One region of the Plantactinospora sp. CNZ321 genome, then DNA from elsewhere that is predicted to be linked to it. Evidence: riboswitches for the same ligand, from Rfam matches in the RefSeq annotation. Region 1 holds a riboswitch; each other region holds the start of a gene.
What was found. A riboswitch is a leader RNA that binds a small molecule or an ion and turns the genes downstream of it on or off. The one in region 1 is predicted to bind S-adenosylmethionine.
Positions count from the first base shown of each region.

Region 2: another riboswitch for S-adenosylmethionine. It lies ahead of thrC (threonine synthase); the one in region 1 lies ahead of EV371_RS04990 (GNAT family N-acetyltransferase).
Region 3: another riboswitch for S-adenosylmethionine. It lies ahead of EV371_RS31505 (aminotransferase class V-fold PLP-dependent enzyme); the one in region 1 lies ahead of EV371_RS04990 (GNAT family N-acetyltransferase).

Region 1 is NZ_SHKQ01000001.1:1,149,994-1,152,250, reverse strand. Features, by position in the region: gene EV371_RS04995 (glycine--tRNA ligase) at 1-1,082, shown strand, start outside; SAM riboswitch class IV at 1,168-1,281, shown strand; gene EV371_RS04990 (GNAT family N-acetyltransferase) at 1,297-1,902, shown strand; gene dusB (tRNA dihydrouridine synthase DusB) at 1,941-2,257, shown strand, end outside.
Region 2 is NZ_SHKQ01000001.1:7,260,750-7,263,006, forward strand. Features, by position in the region: gene thrC (threonine synthase) at 1-1,231, opposite strand, end outside; SAM riboswitch class I at 1,245-1,361, opposite strand; gene EV371_RS31590 (ABC transporter permease) at 1,452-2,257, opposite strand, start outside.
Region 3 is NZ_SHKQ01000001.1:7,236,492-7,238,748, reverse strand. Features, by position in the region: gene EV371_RS31505 (aminotransferase class V-fold PLP-dependent enzyme) at 1-1,265, opposite strand, end outside; SAM riboswitch class IV at 1,312-1,433, opposite strand; gene EV371_RS31500 (PrsW family intramembrane metalloprotease) at 1,500-2,257, shown strand, end outside.

The sequences.
Region 1 (2,257 bases):
CGGACCACCTCGAGGAGGCGTACGCGGAGAGGCACGGCCACCCGCCGGCCTCGTTGACCGAGATGAACTGCCCGAACTGCGGCAACAAGGGCACCTTCACCGAGCCGCGGATGTTCAACGGCCTGATGAAGACCTACCTCGGCCCGGTGGAGAGCGAGGAGGGCCTGCACTACCTCCGGCCGGAGACCGCGCAGGGCATCTTCGTCAACTACAACAACGTGGCCGCCTCGGCCCGCAAGAGGCCGCCGTTCGGCATCGCCCAGGTCGGCAAGTCGTTCCGCAACGAGATCACCCCGGGCAACTTCATCTTCCGGACCAGGGAGTTCGAGCAGATGGAGATGGAGTTCTTCGTCGAGCCGGGCACCGACGAGGAATGGCACGAGTACTGGCTGCGCGAGCGCTGGAACTGGTATCTCGACCTTGGCATCTCCGAGGAGAACCTGCGGTTCTACGAGCACCCGCAGGAGAAGCTGTCGCACTATTCGAAGCGGACCGTCGACATCGAGTACCGGTTCCGGTTCGGCGGCACCGAGTTCTCCGAGCTGGAGGGCATCGCGAACCGCACCGACTTCGACCTTTCCACGCACAGCAAGCACTCCGGTGTCGATCTGTCCTACTTCGACCAGGAGAAGCAGCAGCGCTGGGTGCCGTACGTGATCGAGCCGGCCGCCGGGCTGACTCGCGCGGTGCTCGCCTTCCTGCTGGAGGCGTACGACGAGGACGAGGCTCCGAACACCAAGGGCGGGGTCGACAAGCGCACCGTCCTCCGCTTCGACCCCCGGCTCTCGCCGGTGAAGGTGGCCGTGCTGCCGCTCTCCCGCAACCCCTCCCTCTCGCCGAAGGCGAAGGACCTGGCCGCAGCGCTCCGCCGCCGCTGGGTGGTCGAGTTCGACGACTCGCAGGCGATCGGCCGCCGCTACCGCCGGCAGGACGAGATCGGCACCCCGTTCTGCGTCACGGTCGACTTCGACACCCTGGACGACAACGCCGTCACCGTCCGGGACCGGGACAGCATGACCCAGGAACGGGTCGGCCTGGACCAGGTCGAGCGCTACCTCCTGGAACGCCTCCCCGGCTGCTGAGGCTCCACCGGGCGAGCCCGTACCGCAGGCTGAGTTCGGGCAGCGGCTGCCGACGAGCAACACCGGTGCTAACTTCTGCGGTGAAGGTCATGAGTGCCAGCGCACAGCCCCGGCTTGCTGGCCGGCAACCCTCCGCTCGCGGGCGGGGTGCTCCGGGTGACGACCTGGCCGACGCAATTTGCCCGGTAAGCCGCCAGTCGAGGAGCTTGTCGCAGTGTCCCGTTCCGCCGTGCCCCGGTCCGTCGCCCCGACCGGCCCCGCAATCTTCAGCCCTGCCGGAGCCGGCGATGCCGGTCGCATCGCCGCGCTGCATGCCGACAGCTGGCGGCGGCACTATCGGGGCGCCTACGCCGACACGTATCTCGACGGCGATCTGCTCGGTGAACGCAGCAGGGTGTGGTCGGCGCGACTCGCTTCCCCCGCCGGCACCACCACGATCATCGCCGAACGTGACGGTTGTCTCGCGGGCTTCGTCCATGTGGTCTTCGACGCGGATCCGCGCTGGGGCAGCCTCATCGACAACCTCCACGTCGACCATTCGGAGCATCGCGCTGGCATCGGTACCGCGCTGATGGCCTACGCCGCCCGGGCGGTCCTCGCCGATGCCGGCTCTCCAGCGCTCTACCTGTGGGTGCTTGAGCAGAACGCTCGCGCACAGATGTTCTATCTGGCCTGCGGCGGCATCCGGGTCGAAACGGGCATCGTCGCTCCCCCCTGCGGCGACCCCTCCTTCCTCATCGGGACTCCTGGCAAGTACCGCATGGCCTGGCCGGACGCCCGACGCCTCGTCAGGGCTCTCCCCGGGGACGACCGTGGATAACGTGGGGGCTGTGTACCGGGACGGCGGGGGAGTGTGCCATGGCTGAGCTGTTGGCAGGGGGCGGTTCTCCCGGTGAAGGCGACAGGAACGGGCCCTTCCGCGCATCCCGCCCGCTGCACCTGGGCGGGCACGTGGTGTGGCCGCCGGTGGTACTTGCGCCGATGGCCGGGATCACGAATGTCGCCTTCCGGCGTCTCTGCCGGGAACAGGGCGGCGGCCTCTACGTCTGCGAGATGGTCACCACCCGGGCGCTGGTCGAGCGGAATCCGAAGACGCTCCGGATGATCGCCTTCGGCGGGGACGAGCGGCCGCGCAGCCTCCAGCTGTACGGGATCGACCCGGAGGTGACCGCGGC
Region 2 (2,257 bases), 6.1 Mb from region 1:
CCAGCGCCGCCACCGCGTCGAGGGTCTTGAGTCCCTCGCCGGTGTTGTAGACCACCGTCTCGGCGTCCGGGTCCAGCCGGCCGCTCGCCACCAGCTTGCCGAGCACGGCGACCGTCACCCCGCCGGCCGTCTCGGCGAAGACTCCGGTGGTGCGGGCCAACTGCCGGATGCCGGCGCGGATCTCGTCGTCGTCGGCGTAGTCCATCCAGCCGCCGGTGCGGCGGACCGCCTCCAGGGCGTAGAGCCCGGCGGCCGGGTCGCCGATGTTGAGCGACTTGGCGATCCCGGTCGGCCGGACCGGGGTGATCACGTCGGTGTCGGCGTGCAGCGCGGCGGCGATCGGGTTACAGCCGGCCGACTGGGCGCCGAAGACCTTCCACCCGTTGGCCGGCGCCTCGACCAGACCGATCTCGACCAGCTCGCTGAACGCCTTGTCGATCTTGGTCAGCAGTTCACCGCTGGCCATCGGGATCACCACCTGCTCGGGAATCCGCCACCCCAGCTGCTCGGCGACCTCGTAGCCCAGCGTCTTGGACCCCTCGGCGTAGTACGGCCGGACGTTGACGTTGACGAACGCGGTGTCAGCGAACTCGTCGGTCTCGACCAGCTCCCCGCAGAGCCGGTTGACGTCGTCGTACGAGCCGTCGATGGCGACCACGTCACCGTCGTAGACGGCGGTGGTCACCACCTTGCCCTGCTCCAGATCGCCGGGAATGAAGACGATCGACGGCACCCCGGCCCGGGCCGCGTGCGCGGCGACCGAGTTCGCCAGGTTGCCGGTCGAGGCGCAACCGAACCGGGTGAAGCCGAGACCACGGGCGGCGGTCAGCGCCACCGACACCACCCGGTCCTTGAACGAGTGGGTGGGGTTGGCGCTGTCGTCCTTGATCCAGAGCGGTGCCCGGATGCCCAGCTCGGCGGCGAGGCCGGCCGCCGGAACCAGCGGGGTCAGCCCGGGATCGAGGGTGACCCGGGCGCTCGGGTCCTGGCCGGTCGGCAGCAGGGCGGCGTACCGCCAGAGGTTCTTCGGGCCGGCCTCGATGTCGGCCCGGGTGACCCGGGCCAGGGTCGCGGCGTCGTAGCCGACCTCCAGCGGGCCGAAACACTCGTAACAGGCGTGCTGCGCCACCAGCGGGTAGTCCGTGCCGCAGCCGCGACAGACGAGCACGCGGGCGGGGTTGGGGGTTACCGGGCTGGTCTGGCTGGGGGTCGCGTCGATGATCGACGTCATGGCGACTGCCGTCCTCTCATCTTTCCCTGGCGCCGCACCGCGCGGCGGGGACGGATTTGGCACCTGCTCCGCCGTGGAGTGGTTGCCGGGGCGTCGTCGGGCCGTATCCCTCAGCCCCTCTGGATGAGGTATGAAGTTGTGCCGTCAGTCTACGGGTCCGGGGGGCCGCTGTCCCGGGTCTGTTTTCGGTGTGAGCAAGATCCCGGTCCGGGGCGCCGGCTCAGAGCGCCCGGGACTGCCGCAGCAGGGCCCGACCCACCCCGGCCACCGCGACCACGCCGACCAGCCCGAGCAGCAGGAAGTACGGCCAGGCGCCGGCGAAGCCGCGCAGCAGCGCCTCGCGCAGCGCGGTGACCCCGTAGGTGACCGGGTTGACGGCGGCGAGGATCCGCTGCACCGGCCCCAGGTTCTCGATCGGATAGAACGACGGGCTGGCGAAAAGCAACACCGGGGCCAGCACGTTCACCAGCACGGTGAACCGCTGGAAGTCCTGCACCAGGGTGGCGAGCAGCAGGTAGAGCGCGTTGAAGGCCAGTGCGGCGAGCAGCGCCCCGCAGAGCAGCGCCACCCACCTCTCCGTCGGCCAGCGGCCCCGGAAAAGAGCCGCCGAGACCGCCAGCGCGGCGACGGTCTGGGCCAGTACCAGGGCGGAGCCGGCGAGCAGCTTGCCGGCGACGTACTGCCGGCGGGTCAGCGGGTACGACCACAGTTCCAGCGCCATCCCGCTCATCCGCTCCTGGAACAGCGCCGTACCCGAGGTGGTGGCGGCCGCCAACAGCGAGGAGAACATCAACGCCGGGATCGCGAAGTCCGGGTAGCTGACCGGCCGGCCCCGGTAGTTGACCTCGCCGACCAGCGCGGTGAGCGAGGTGGCGAAGAGCGCGATGTAGACGGCGGTCGGCACCACCGCGAGCAGCAGGTTGGTGCGGTTGCGGGTGAGCAGCAGCCACTCCCGCCGCAGCGTCGCGGTGAGCCCCGAGCCCTGCCAGGGCGGTGGGGCGGCGGCGTCCCGGTCAACCGGACCGG
Region 3 (2,257 bases), 6.1 Mb from region 1:
TGTGCGGCGGTGCTGCCCAACCCGATGCTCGCGCGCAGCGCGGTCGGCGGCAGGTCCCGCCGTCCGCTCCGGGTGGCAGCCTCGGCGAGCAGCCGTCGGGCCAGCGGATGCGCGCAGAACAGCCCGTCTCGCAGCCCGATCTGCCAGTGCTGGGCGAGATCGGCCGCGACCGCCGCCGAGTCCCGGCCGGCGACCACGAACGACACGATGCCGACCCGGGGTGCGCTCGGGTCGAAGGTGCGCAGTTCGACCACGTCCGGCAGGGCGGCGAGCCCGGACCGCAGCCGGCCGAGCAGGGACTGCTCCTGCGCGTACAGCGCCTCGCGGTCCGCCTCGGCCAGGGCGACACAGACCGCGGCCAGCGCCACCGCGCCGAGCAGGTTGGGGGTGCCGGCCTCGTGCCGGGCGGGCCCGTCGACCCAGCGCACGTCGTGGGTGGCCGCCCCGACCCCGAGGGTCGCCCCGCCGCCGGCCAGGTACGGCGGTGCGGCGTCCAGCCAGTCCGCCCGTCCGGCCAGTACGCCGATCCCGAACGGCGCGTACAGCTTGTGTCCGGAAACGGCCACGTAGTCGACCGTCAGGGCGGCGATGTCCAGTTCGGCGTGCGGGGCGAGCTGGGCGGCGTCCAGTGCGATCCGAGCGCCGTACCGGTGGGCGATCCGGGCCAGCTCGGCGACCGGCCAGCACTCGCCGGTGACGTTGCTCGCCCCGGTCACCGCGACCAGGATCGGTGCGCCGCCGCCGCTGCCCCGGCGCAGTTCCCGCAGTGCCGCGTCGACCGCCCGGACGGCCTCCCCGGCCGAGCCGGGCACCGGCAACCGGACCGCACCGGCGGGCCAGGACAGCAGGTTGGCGTGGTGCTCGGCCGCGAAGGTCACCACCCGGGTGCCCGGCGGCAGTGCCCGGGACAGCAGGTTGAGCGCGTCCGTCGTGTTGCGGGTGAAGACGACGTGGTCGTCGGGGCGTACCCGGAGGAAGTCACCGACGTCCTGCCGGGCCCGCTCGTACGCCAGCGTGCTGCGCCGGGAGAGCGCTCCGGCGCCCCGGTGCACGCTGCCGTACCAGGGCAGCAGCTCGGCCACCGCGTCGGCGGCGGCTCGCGCGCAGGGCGCGGTGGCGGCGTAGTCGAGGTTGACCTGGCCCGGCACCCCGAGTATGCCGAGCGGACCGCTGGCGGTGCCCCCGGAGCCGACCACCGGCCCCGGTGCGGTCGGCGTCGCTACGCCGGCAGAGCGGGCGGGTGCGGGGAAGAGACCGGTGCTCATCGCGCATACCTCCGAAGGTCAGGGACCCCGGAGCGGGCGGGAACGGGGTCCGCGCTTGCCCGGTGCGGAACCGCACCAGGCCCGGTCATCACCCGGGGCACCCCACCGCGAACCTCGACGAGGGTTGCCGGCCAGCAAGCCGGGGCTTGGACGCTGGCACTCGTGACCTGCCGGGAAGCATAACCAAGCCGGATGCGGTCCGGCCAGGCTGTCCGGAGGAACTACGCTGATCGCATGGCCGACACCCCGCCCGGTGCGGCGGCACCCCAGCCGCCGTCGCCGACCCCGCCGTGGCCGACCGCCCCGGCGTGGCAACTCTCGCAGCCGGCAGGCAGCGTGCCGGAGGCGATGGGCGGTGCGCCGCACGGCAACGCGCCGCAGTCCGCAGACGGCGGACCGCAGCCGGCAGGCAACGCGTCGCAGCCGGCGGCGCCCGAGCGGCGGAGCCGGGCCCGCCTGCTGATCGCGATCGGGGCGATCACGCTCATCGTCGTCTGCGCGGTGCTGATGGCGTGGGAGCTCGTGTCGCCGGCCGGGGTCACGCCGCCGCTGATCGGGTTGGTCGCGGCGGCGCTGCCGGTGCCGGTGCTGGTCGCCTGCTTCCTCTGGCTCGACCGGTACGACCCGGAGCCGGTCAAGTATCTCGCCTTCTGCCTCGGCTGGGGCGCGGCGGTCTCCACCTACGTGGCGCTGCGCACCAACACGTTCGCGGCAGACACACTGGAGCTGCCCCTCCCGCTGGTCGGGGTGCTGGTCGCGCCCTTCATCGAGGAGCTGACCAAGGCGCTCGGGCCGCTGCTGCTCCTGCTCTACCAGCGCCGCAAGTGGTCCGGGATCACCGACGGAATCGTCTACTGTGGCCTGTCGGCGGTCGGGTTCGCGATGGTCGAGAACATCCTCTACTTCGGCCTGCACGGCTATGCCGAGGGCGCCGACCAGTACGGCCCGGCCACGGGTGCGCAGAACGTCTTCGGGATCTTCATCCTGCGGGT